Regions from separate parts of the Pectobacterium actinidiae genome, predicted to be linked through region 3. Evidence: predicted binding sites of a transcription regulator. Region 3 holds the regulator's gene; each other region holds the start of a gene.

Region 1 (4,337 bases), on a different contig from region 3:
AAACACCGAACGCCTGATGGAACACCACAGAGAAGTAGTTACTGTCCTCAAAACCACACAGCGCGGCAATGTCGCCGATGGTTTGCAGATCATAACGCAGCAGTTCCATCGCCTTACAGAGCCGCAGCTGGCGCAGATAATGTGGCACGCTCATGCCCGTTTGCTCTTTAAAGCGCGAACGTAAACTGCGGGCGCTGAAGTGGTGCTGTTCACAGAAAGCTTCAAAGCGGAACGGTGCCGCAATGCTGGCACGCAGCGCATTCATCAACATATCCAACTGGTGCGCATCGGCCAATTGCGGGTTATCCGGCGTGTGGCGATAGCGCGCCGCCAGCAGCGCAATCTGTAGCAACAGCGCTTCACTCAGTTGCAGCGAGAGTGCATCCGATTTCATGCACTCCTGCCTCAGCGCATCCACCTTCTCGCGGAGGGTATCCATGCCTTCCGAGCCTAAACACCAGTGGCGCTGGCTTTGTGGAAGCTCCCCGCCCGGCAGCAACGCTTGCCAATCGGCGGATAACGTCAGGCGATTGCGAATATAGAGAATGTTGTCCAGCTCAAGCTCGTGGACGGATTCATAGCTATGACGATCGTTTGCTGAAACATAGAACATATCGCCGCGGGTAATGCGGTAAGGCACATCGTTCCAGAGGTGCAGGCCATTGCCACGCCAGACGATGACGAGTTCATCAAAATCATGATGATGCAGCGGAAACACCGGCTGCGGGTGCCGTTCGGCCACCGTCACGGCATTCTTGTCGGTGAGGAAATAGTCTTCAGTCTGTAATTTCAAACCCCGTACTGCTGTCGCCATTCCCTTACCCGCCGTTGCCGTTACCTACTCTTCACGAGAAAACGCCTGATGGCGCAGTGATTTAGGCGCCTGCGAGAATGCCTTGCGGAATTGCGTCGAGAAATGATTACTGTCGCTAAATCCACAGGCGTGCGCAATCGTGGTAATCGAATCATCACTCTGCTGCAACCGCCGACGAGCCTCCAGTAATCTTAACCGATTCAGATAGCGTTGTGGCGTCATACCCGTGTGTTGTTTGAGCTGACGGTGCAGCGTACGCAGCGGCAGCGAGAACTGATCGGCCAGACTGCCCCAGTTCACCTCTTCACTGTAGTTGTTTTGCAGCCAGCCCAGCAGCGCCTGAACCCCCTGACGCTCGGGGCCGTTAGACTGCGTCTGGAAGCAGTGTTGGCGCAGTTGCACCAGAATGTGCAGAAACAGGCTCTCGCTGGCGGCAATCGCTTCCGGTGCATCGCTCTGCGCCAGTTCAGCCAGACTGTTCATCGACTGTTTCAGCTGCTGCATCCCCGCCGCATTGACCTGCCACTGCCCATGCCACTCGCCGTTCGGGCCATACGGCAAAAAGGCGGCGATATCGGAAAGGAAGCGGAATCCGCGCGGCGAGCGGTACAGCATGTTGGTCAGGCACAATCCTTCGACGTCTTCAAACAGATGCCGATCGTTATCACGAACGAAGAATACCGAACCGCTGCACAGTGCATAGGGCTGATCGTTAAACACATGAACACCAGCGCCTTGTTCCACCAGCACGATTTCCCAGAAATCATGATAGTGCTCAGGAAACGCCGCTTGTGGGGTGCGCGGCTCAACCGCAACCGTTACGGCACGCGAAGTAAAAAAGTCATCACCACGAAGTAACGTCATTTCAGTTCTCCATTCAGCCTCTGGCAAAAATGCGGCCTTTGAAAAAGGGTAGCCAGAAGCCACAAAACCAGCCTTAAAATACCGTCACTCGCACGCCGTCTGGCTGCTCTTTTTTTAAGATCGCACCGCCCAATTGATTGAAGTGTGGTAAGGATCACACCGCTTTTTCCCTTATTTTTACGTGGTTATTCCCTAAATAATTTCCCAGATTGTGAGCCCTTTCACGGTCAGCTTTGTCATTTTGCCAGCCGCTTGTTGTAGATGGCACTCATAGGAAGGTGGCTTCTGTTACCGCTCCTTACACTGCAACACATCCAACAAGTAAGGAGTGCGGCTATGGCGGTGAAGAATATCGTGGCGGTGGATTTAGGGGCGTCCAGTGGTCGGGTCATGCTGGCAACCTTGCACACCGCAACGCAGCATTTAACGCTGAAAGAAATTCACCGTTTCAGCAATACGCTGGTGTTTCAGGACAACCATCACCAGTGGGATCTGGCCGCGCTGGAAAGCGACATCCTCACCGGATTACACCAAATCGATGCCATGGGTATCACCCCCGATAGCATTGGGATCGACAGTTGGGGCGTGGACTATGTGCTACTCGATAAAAACGGGCAGCGCGTCGGCCTGCCCTATTCCTATCGCGACCACCGCACCGACGGCATAATGGCCGCTGTTACCGCAGAACTGGGACGTGAAGCTATCTATCAGCGTACCGGCATTCAGTTTCTGCCGTTTAATACGCTGTACCAGCTTAAAGCGCTGTGCGATGCACCCTCTGACGATCTGGATCAGGTGGCACACCTGCTGATGATCCCCGACTATTTTCACTATCGCCTCACGGGGAATGTCGTCTGCGAATACACCAACGCCAGCACAACCCAACTGCTTAATCTGGAAAAGAAAACCTGGGATAGCGAACTGCTGGACTATCTGAGCATCCCGCGCCGCTGGTTGAGCGATCCGGTGCAGCCGGGGCACGCCGTCGGGAACTGGACAGCGCCGAGCGGACGACACATTCCCGTTACCACTGTCGCCACGCACGATACCGCCAGCGCGGTAGTCGGCGCACCGTTGCTGAGCCGCGACAGCGCCTACCTCAGTTCCGGCACCTGGTCGCTAATGGGCATCGAGAGCGACACGCCGTTTAATAGCCCGCAGGCGCTGGCCGCCAATATCACCAACGAAGGCGGCATAGACGGCACCTATCGGGTGCTAAAAAATATCATGGGTCTGTGGCTGCTACAGCGCGTTTGTCAGGAGCGTGATATCAAGGACTTAGGCGCGCTGATTCAGTCCGCTGCCGCTCTGCCCGCCTTCACCAGCCTGATTAACCCCAATGACGATCGTTTTATCAATCCACCGTCCATGCATCAGGCGATCCGCGACTATTGCCGTGAACACGGCCAGCCCGTGCCTCAAAGCGATGCCGAACTGGCACGCTGCATTTTCGACAGCCTCGCGCTGCTTTACCGGCAGGTGGTGCTGGAACTCGGCGAACTGCGCCATGCGCCAATCCGCCAGTTGCATATTGTCGGCGGTGGTAGCCAGAACGCCTTCCTAAACCAGCTGTGCGCCGATGTGTGCCAGATTCCGGTTCTGGCCGGGCCGGTCGAGGCCTCGACGCTTGGCAATATCGGCTGCCAACTGATGGCGCTGGGCGCCGTCGCCGACCTTGCCGCCTTCCGGCACATGCTGACTCATAACTTCCCTCTGCATCGTTATACCCCGCGTGCGGAGAGTGATTTTGCCGGGCACTGGCGTCGTTTTCAGGCGCTCAGCCAGCCAGAAACCGCCCCACAGGGCAAAAAGGAGACCATGCAATGAGCACACCAATTGAAGCTGCCTGGCAGCTGGCAAAAACGCGTTACGCCAGCCTGAATATTGACGTAGAAGCGGCGCTGGAACAGCTTGATCAGATCCCGGTGTCAATGCACTGCTGGCAAGGTGACGATGTGGCTGGGTTCGAGAATACGGGCGGACCGTTGACCGGCGGTATTCAGGCCACCGGCAACTACCCCGGCAAAGCGAGCACGCCAGATGAACTGCGCGCCGATCTGGAACAGGCCTTTGCGCTAATCCCCGGTCCCAAGCGGCTGAACCTGCACGCCATCTATCTGGAATCCGCACAGCCCGTCGCCCGTAACGAGATTGCCCCCGAGCATTTCAGTTCCTGGGTCGCGTGGGCCAAGCGCCATCAGCTCGGGCTGGATTTTAACCCGACCTGCTTTTCTCATCCGCTGAGCGCAGATGGCTTTACCCTGTCACACCCGGATGAAAAAGTCCGCCGCTTCTGGATTGAGCACTGTCAGGCCAGCCGCCGGATTTCCGCCTACTTTGGGCGCGAACTCGGCACGCCGTCGGTAATGAACATCTGGGTGCCAGACGGTATGAAAGATTTAACCATCGATCGTCTGGCGTTCCGCCAGCGGCTGCTCAGCTCACTGGATGAGATCATCGCCGAGCCGCTCGATCAGGCGCACCATATCGACGCGGTGGAAAGTAAACTGTTCGGGATCGGCGCAGAGAGCTTTACCGTCGGTTCCAGCGAATTCTATCTCGGCTACGCGACCAGCCGCGGCACCGCGCTCTGTCTGGATGCCGGACACTTCCACCCGACCGAAGTGATTTCCGACAAGATCTCCAGCGCGATTCTTTA
Region 2 (4,337 bases), on a different contig from region 3:
CCATTTTGGCTTTGACGCCCATTTTCGGGAACTTGTAGATACGTTTACGGATATCCATAAAGCGTAGTGCCAGTTCTTCGAAGTGGGTCGTAGGATGCTCATACATCACCCACATGATCTTCGCGGCATCCATCGGAGAACCACCGCCCAGCGCAATAATCACATCCGGTTTGAAGGAGTGCATTTGCTCGGCACCTTTACGCACGATGCTCAGCGTCGGGTCAGCTTCAACTTCGAAGAACACTTCGGTTTCCAGTCCGTGCTGTTTCAGTACAGACGTCACCTGATCGACATAACCGTTGTTGAACAGGAAGCGGTCGGTCACGATAAATGCACGTTTTGCACCATCGGAGGCGACTTCTTCCAGGGCGATAGGCAGTGAACCACGACGGAAATAAATGGATTTAGGAAGTTTATGCCACAACATATTCTCTGCTCGCTTGGCTACCGTTTTCTTGTTGATCAAGTGCTTCGGACCGACGTTTTCGGAGATGGAGTTTCCGCCCCAAGAGCCACAGCCCAGCGTCAGAGACGGAGCGAGTTTGAAGTTATAGAGATCGCCGATCCCCCCCTGAGAAGCTGGAGTGTTAATCAGGATACGCGCTGTTTTCATCATATTACCGAAATGATTCACGCGTTCTGGCTGATTGTCCTGATCGGTATAGAGGCAGGATGTGTGACCTATCCCCCCCATTGCGACCAGTTTTTCCGCTTTAATGACAGCGTCATTGAAGTCTTTCGCTCGGTACATCGCCAACGTTGGAGACAGTTTTTCGTGGGCAAAGGGTTCGGATTCATCGACGGCCGTCACTTCACCGATCAGCACTTTGGTGTTCGCTGGGACGGTGATACCCGCCATTTCTGCGATCTTCGGTGCAGGCTGGCCCACAATGTCGGCATTCAGTGAACCATTTTTCAGCAGAATACCTTGTACGGCATGCAGTTCTTTGCCTTTGAGCATGTAGCCGCCGTGGGTGGCAAAACGTTCACGCACAGCATCATAGACGCTGTCTACCACGATGACTGACTGTTCTGACGCACAAATGACGCCGTTATCGAAGGTTTTCGACATCAGAATTGAGGCAACGGCACGCTTAATATCGGCCGTTTCGTCAACGACGACAGGCGTGTTACCGGCACCGACGCCGATGGCTGGTTTACCTGAACTATATGCCGCTTTCACCATACCCGGTCCACCGGTAGCCAGAATCAGGTTGATATCGGGATGGTGCATCAGTTGGTTGGATAGCTCGACGGAAGGCTGATCGATCCAGCCGATGATATCTTTCGGCGCACCTGCCGCAATGGCTGCTTGCAGAACAATATCGGCAGCTTTATTGGTCGCATTTTTTGCACGCGGATGGGGAGAAAAGATAATCCCGTTACGGGTCTTCAGGCTGATCAGCGCTTTAAAAATCGCGGTAGAAGTCGGGTTGGTGGTGGGAACAATACCGCAAATCAGGCCAATAGGTTCAGCGATGGTAATCGTACCGAACGTGTCATCAGTAGAGAGGATGCCGCAGGTTTTTTCATCCTGATAGGCGTTATAAATGTACTCGGATGCGAAGTGGTTTTTGATGACTTTATCTTCCACTATCCCCATGCCGGATTCAGCAACTGCCATTTTTGCCAGCGGGATACGGGCATCTGATGCAGCGAGTGCGGCAGCGCGGAAGATTTTGTCCACTTGTTCCTGAGTGTAAGTGGCAAATTCCTGCTGTGCCTTTCTCACTCTTTCGACCAGTGCGTTAAGTTCTGCAACGTTGGTTACGGCCATAATGCTCTCCTGATAAATGTTAAACTCTTTCAGTCAATTGTTCGCCGGATAGAACAGTATAGATAAACGAGCGGGGGACACTTTTGTTACCAGGCTATTCTTTTTTACCGATTACATCGTAATTGACTCAAAGAGCTTGTCAGCCGCCGTCGTGGCGCGATTTCTGCTTTTTAAAATACTGTAACCGCCGATACCGTAAACTTTTGAAATATTGTTTGAAAAACATCAAAAATTAAGAGGATTTACGTGTTAACGAGGGTATGGAATGAGCATACCTATTTGTGGGTGCACTTTTTGTGATCAATATCGAATTTTCTTTAAGCTGACACCATTCAGCAAGCTGGTATTGATAACAGTTATCATTAACCAGGCGAAATCAGTGGTTTTTCTACCTAAAAAGGGATGGTGAAAGATAAGTGGGGTACTGAAGCGGGGTATTGTTGGGGAAAATTCCGGGCTAGCGGTTGTTCACATACTGGGAATGATCTATTCGTATAAAACATGTTCGTATAAATAGTACTTATATCTTAATCGAGTTCGTGATTTTACGTACCGCCTACCGTAAGGGAATTACGCGCTATTGTCGTGTAAGGTGAGTAACGGAGTTGTTAAAATAATAACATTATCGACAGATAATGACGCGGACAGGTAAGCATACATCATCATTTTTGTGCTGTGAAAATGATGAAACCCCCTACGATGTTTTTTTGTTCAAAACTCATAAATTGCTGAATATTTAAAATATATTTGAGATTAAGTACAAAAATCATTATTTATCATGTGGTTAATGGTTGGATTGAACGATTGAAATAAAACATTCACTGCGCTGTAGTAAAGAAAATTAAGCAACATCAATGTAAAGATATTGGCGAATGTGTCCGCTTTTGATAGCTTCGAGTGTCGACCTGCTATTCGTTATTCATCCATAAATTAATTTTATGATTTATTTGGATAATGGGCGATCTTTTCTACTCTATGTGGCGGCGATTTTTACGCATGGAGTCCGGTATGGCGTTGTATCAAGACAGGGGCGTTTATAAAGTGAATACTCGCAAAACAAAACGATACTTTGTTACCAGTATGATTGCAGCAGCAGTGATGGCGTCATGCGTGAATGTTCAGGCTGCTACAGTACCTGCCGGTGTTGAGCTGGCGAAAGAGCAGGTTCTGGTGAGAAACAATGGCGCTGAGGTGTCATCATTGGATCCGCATAAAATAGAAGGTGTGCCGGAATCCAACGTCGCGCGCGACTTATATGAAGGGCTGGTGATTTCCGATCCTGATGGACACCCGATTCCTGGCGTGGCCGAGCGTTGGGAAAGCAGCGATTTTAAAGTCTGGACGTTCCATTTACGTAAAGATGCCAAATGGTCAAACGGCGAACCTATTACCGCGCAAGATTTCGTTTATAGCTGGCAGCGTCTTGCCGATCCGAAAACTGTTTCTCCTTACGCCAGCTATTTGCAATATGGTCATCTGCTGAATATCGATGACATTATCGCCAGCAAAAAATCACCCGATTCGCTGGGTGTAAAAGCACTCGACGACCATACGCTAGAAGTGACATTAAGCGAGCCGATCCCTTATTTTTATAAATTACTGAATCACTCATCGTTGTCTCCGGTAAATAAAACGGTGGTGGAGAAATTTGGTGATAAATGGACCCAGCCGGAAAACTGGGTAGGAAATGGTGCCTACCGTCTTAAATCCTGGGTCGTGAATGAGCGACTTGTGCTGGATCGTAATACCCAATATTGGGATAACGCCAAGACCGTGATTAATCAGGTCACCTATCTGCCGATTGCTTCTGAAGTGACCGACGTTAACCGTTATCGTGCGGGTGAAATTGATGTCACCAATAATAAATTACCCATCGAGCTATTTCAGAAGCTAAAAAAAGAAATCCCACAAGAAGTTAAAATTAATCCTTTCCTCTGTACGTATTATTACGAAATCAATAACCAGAAACCGCCATTTAACGATGTACGGGTGCGTACGGCGCTGCGTATGGGGCTTGATCAAGACATATTGACCAATAAAGTGAAAAATCAGGGCGATATTCCTGCCTATGGCTATATTCCTCCGTTTACGGATGGCCTGAAAGCGCATACACCAGAGTGGTTTACCTGGCCACAGGCGAAACGTAACGAAGAAGCGAAAAAATTGCTGGCGGAAGCGGGCTATACCGCAGAAAAACCGCTGACGTTTAATTTGCTCTATAACTCGTCCGATTTGCATAAAAAGCTGGCGATTGCGGCGGCCTCGGTCTGGAAACAGAATCTGGGCGTCGACGCAAAATTGGAAAACCAAGAATGGAAAACCTATCTCAGCACGCGTCATCAGGGCAATTATGACGTTGCGCGTGCCGGATGGTGTGCGGACTATAACGAACCGACATCGTTCCTGAATAGTATGCTGTCAGACAGCAGCAATAATACGACGCATTATAAGAGTGCTGAGTTTGACAAGCTGATGCAGCAGGCTGTTCAGGCGAAAACGGATGATGATCGCGCGCAGATTTATCAGCAGGCGGAATCTCAGTTGGATAAAGATGCGGCTA
Region 3 (4,337 bases):
AGAGATGAAACCCCAGTCGAGTTCACAACCTATATTCCTAAGCTGTCATTAAAGGGAAGTAAGGTGATGAATCCTATGGATATTGTTATTAGAGAGGGTAATAAATTTGGCGTCTATCGATTTAATTTCCCCCTAGATTATCTATCATCAATCGGTTTATTCCAGTCTAGCGCAAAAGAGGCGGTAACGGCTAACACCCTGACAGACATAGCCATCGAGTTATATGGAGAAAAGCCTGGTAGCTCAGTTGCGGAGCTAAGGCCTGAATATGTTGATGGTTTTTATCAGGTACCGATAACCTTTATTCTGGATGATGTTTAACAATTGTTAATGATCGTACTCGTCACTTAAATCAATATCGAACCAAAGCAGGGATTCCATGCTGTTGTCAAACTATACGGAATCCCTGTCTCCTGTCATCTATATGTCTCTGGATGAAGTCAGCATCAATTTCTTGTCATTCTTCTCATCACGTATACAGGTACAATAGCCTGTGTTACACCCGCTTATGAAAAACGCAGCGACATAAATTTCGGGTATTATTGCGGGTATCAAAAGTAGGATAAATTTAAATAACCAATATCTATCAATACATTAAGTCAATATGCTGCTAATTATCGATAACTACGACTCCTTTACCTACAACCTTTACCAATACTTTTGTGAGCTTGGCGCGCAGGTTGTGGTGAAGCGTAATGATGAACTGACGCTGCGTGAGATCGAACAGCTTGCGCCCGAACGATTGGTCATTTCACCGGGCCCTTGTACGCCGGATGAGGCGGGCATTTCACTGGCTGCTATTCGTCACTTTGCCGATAAGTTGCCTATTTTGGGCGTGTGCCTTGGCCATCAGGCGATGGGGCAGGCGTTCGGCGCGCGCGTGGTGCGAGCACGGCAGGTCATGCACGGGAAAACCTCAGCGATTGCGCACAGCAGCACGGGCATTTTTACTGGTTTAGCTCAGCCTTTGACGGTCACCCGCTACCATTCACTCATCGTTGATTCTGCCTCGCTACCCGATTGCTTTGAGGTCACGGCCTGGAGCGAACATGAAGGTAAGCGTGACGAGATTATGGGGATCCGCCATCGCTCGCTTCCGCTGGAAGGCGTGCAGTTTCATCCTGAAAGCATCCTTAGCCAGCAAGGGTATGAGCTTTTGGATAATTTCCTTAAAATTTAGTGAGATAGAAAGTTATTCTCTCCAGTAGCCGATTTAATATTGCCTGTAATTGATTTTTTATGCATATTTATTGACTATATTTTCATTCCGACATGATGGACAGCAGAGTGAGGCAGCAAATGGCAGCAGAGCAGAAAGCAGTGACACGGGATACTCACGATAAAGTGATTTTGCCGGTTTATGCACCCGCGAAGTTTGTACCAGTGAAAGGTAAAGGGAGCCGCGTCTGGGATCAAGACGGCCGTGAGTATATCGATTTCTCCGGCGGCATTGCGGTTACGGCACTGGGTCACTGTCATCCTGCGCTGGTGAATGCATTGCAACAGCAGGGTGAAAAGCTGTGGCACACCAGCAATATCTTCACCAACGAACCTGCGCTACGCCTCGCCAGCAAATTGATTGATGCCACTTTTGCCGACCGCGTGTTCTTTGTTAATTCCGGTGCTGAGGCTAACGAAGCTGCCTTTAAGCTGGCGCGCCACTATGCGGTTAAACGCCATAGTCCGTATAAAACCAAGATCATCGCTTTCTATAATGCGTTTCATGGCCGGACGCTGTTCACCGTCTCGGTTGGCGGACAGCCTAAATATGCCGATGGTTTCGGGCCTAAGCCTGCGGATATTGTCCATGTTCCCTTCAACGATCTGGCGGCGGTCAAAGCGGTGATGGACGATCACACCTGTGCAGTCGTGCTGGAGCCGATTCAGGGTGAGGGTGGTATTACGCCTGCGACGCCTGAATTTTTACAAGGCGTGCGCGATCTGTGCGATCAGCATAAGGCGCTGCTGGTGTTTGATGAAGTACAGAGCGGGATGGGACGTACCGGTAAATTATTCAGCTACATGCACTATGGCATCACGCCGGATATTCTCACGACCGCGAAAGCGCTGGGTGGCGGCTTCCCGATTAGTGCAATGCTGACGACGGAAGAGATCGCATCGGCCATGACGGTTGGGGTACACGGCACCACTTATGGCGGTAATCCGTTGGCTTGTGCCGTAGCGGAAGCGGCGCTGGATATCATTAACACGCCGGAAGTGTTATCAGGCGTGGCGGATCGTCACGATCGGTTTGTCAGTGAGCTTGAGAAAATCAATCAGCAGTACGGCGTATTCGAACAGGTTCGCGGTATGGGGCTGCTGCTGGGTGCAGAACTGAAACCGCAGTGGCATGGCCGTGCGGGTGAGTTTCTGGCCGCAGCAACGGCTCAGGGGTTGATGGTTCTGATGGCTGGGCCTAACGTGATCCGTTTTGTACCCTCGTTGATCATTGATGAAGACGATATTGCGCAGGGGATGGAGAAATTCGCCAACGCCGTCGCGCAGGTCGTTAAGACAGCAAACTGATTAGACATAAAAAACGTAGGGAACGTTTTAACGTTGCGTTAGCAACGACCCGAAAGGGGGCGGCCAGGGATGGCATGCCATAAAAAAAGCGTGAGGCCGAGGCTTCACGCTTTTTTATTGGTAGGGTACAGCGACAGCGGGTTAGCGAGTGCCGTAAACGACAATCGTTTTACCGTGTGCAGAGATCAGGTTCTGGTCTTCTAACATTTTCAGAATGCGACCCACGGTTTCACGCGAGCAGCCAACGATTTGCCCAATTTCCTGACGGGTAATTTTAATTTGCATGCCATCTGGATGCGTCATGGCATCAGGTTGTTTGGCCAGGTTGAGTAGGGTTTGAGCAATACGGCCAGTCACATCAAGGAAGGCGAGGTTGCCGACTTTCTCAGAGGTAACTTGAAGTCTGCTTGCCATTTGGGCTGACAGACGCATGAGGATATCCGGGTTAACCTGGATGAGCTGGCGGAATTTTTTATAGGAAATTTCAGCCACTTCACAGGCGGTTTTTGCCCGAACCCAGGCGCTACGCTCCTGACCTTCTTCAAACAGGCCTAGCTCGCCGATAAAATCGCCCTGATTGAGGTAGGAGAGGATCATCTCCTTGCCTTCTTCATCTTTGATTAGCACTGCGACAGAGCCTTTCACGATGTAGTAAAGCGTTTCTGCTTTTTCACCTTGGTGAATAAGCGTGCTCTTCGATGGATACTTGTGGATATGACAATGGGAAAGGAACCATTCGAGAGTTGGGTCTGTTTGCGGTTTGCCGAGAACCATTCGCTATCATCCTCTGTTGTAATTCACTGCGCAAATTACAGGGGTCAGAGTTCCCTGTACGGCGTGTTTAACTGCTAAAAAATAAAATTCAGTCTAGGCAGAATGACGTCAGGGAATATACTGGAACCACTGTACCCTTGATTTTCCGGTTGCTGCCTTGCCGCATCGTAAACGTGGCTGGGTATATCTGGCCACGTAATCATCTTCTTCGTTTCTGGGTTTGTCCAGAAAAGGTCTATTCTATTTTCGTTTTAACACAGCTTTAAGGATGTGTCTTGTGTTGTCTCGCTTCAGCATGACAAAGCTCTGATTAACGCTGGTTTTTGTACAGTAACGATATAAATTTTCAAAAAATTTTTAGTGGAGAGGCATCATGCAGGCTCGGGTAAAATGGGTTGAAGGCTTAACGTTTTTGGGCGAATCCGCATCAGGGCATCAGATTTTGATGGACGGCAATTCTGGCGATAAAGCGCCCAGTCCGATGGAAATGGTATTGATGTCCGTAGGAGGATGCAGTGCGATTGACGTGGTGTCGATTCTACAAAAAGGTCGCAACGATGTGGCGGATTGTGAGGTGAAATTAACGTCAGAGCGTCGGTCTGACGCGCCGCGTTTATTTACCCACATCAATCTGCATTTTATCGTGACGGGAAAAGGACTGACCGATAACGTTGTCGAACGAGCCGTCGCCCTGTCGGCGGAAAAGTACTGTTCTGTGGCATTGATGCTGGGTAAAGCCGTTGAGGTGACGCACAGTCACGAAATTCGGGTGCTGGCTTAATCGCTTTCTCTGGGCACGACGCTGCCGTGCCCGGTTTTGCTTATTCGATCGTTTTCCCTTCTATCAGCCGCTGCACCAGCGGTGCCATGATTAATTCCATCGCCAAGCCCATCTTCCCGCCGGGAACGACCAGCGTGTTGATGTGGGAGATAAATGACCCCTGCAACATGGCGAGCAGATAGGGATAATCAATATTATCCAGCCCCTGAAAATGAATCACCACGAAGCTTTCGTCCAGTGAGGGAATCGACTTGGC

The links. Region 3 encodes CRP, which controls carbon source genes, mostly activating them, when cyclic AMP is high. Its sites were predicted from a motif close to ATGTGANNNNNNTCACAT; they were not measured.
Region 1: rhaS (HTH-type transcriptional activator RhaS) is a predicted target of CRP. The motif match lies at 1,821-1,838, and genes of this name have one in related genera.
Region 2: adhE (bifunctional acetaldehyde-CoA/alcohol dehydrogenase) is a predicted target of CRP. The motif match lies at 1,991-2,008, and genes of this name have one in related genera.

What each region holds. Positions count from the first base shown of each region.
Region 1 is NZ_JRMH01000001.1:246,508-250,844, reverse strand. Features, by position in the region: gene KKH3_RS01085 (helix-turn-helix domain-containing protein) at 1-814, opposite strand, end outside; gene rhaS (HTH-type transcriptional activator RhaS) at 839-1,678, opposite strand; gene rhaB (rhamnulokinase) at 2,015-3,505, shown strand; gene KKH3_RS01070 (L-rhamnose isomerase) at 3,502-4,337, shown strand, end outside.
Region 2 is NZ_JRMH01000001.1:2,188,702-2,193,038, forward strand. Features, by position in the region: gene adhE (bifunctional acetaldehyde-CoA/alcohol dehydrogenase) at 1-1,777, opposite strand, end outside; gene oppA (oligopeptide ABC transporter substrate-binding protein OppA) at 2,786-4,337, shown strand, end outside.
Region 3 is NZ_JRMH01000002.1:53,607-57,943, reverse strand. Features, by position in the region: gene KKH3_RS17870 (hypothetical protein) at 1-321, shown strand, start outside; gene KKH3_RS17865 (aminodeoxychorismate synthase component II) at 605-1,180, shown strand; gene argD (bifunctional acetylornithine/succinyldiaminopimelate transaminase) at 1,300-2,526, shown strand; gene crp (cAMP-activated global transcriptional regulator CRP) at 2,668-3,300, opposite strand; gene KKH3_RS17850 (OsmC family protein) at 3,674-4,081, shown strand; gene KKH3_RS17845 (phosphoribulokinase) at 4,122-4,337, opposite strand, start outside.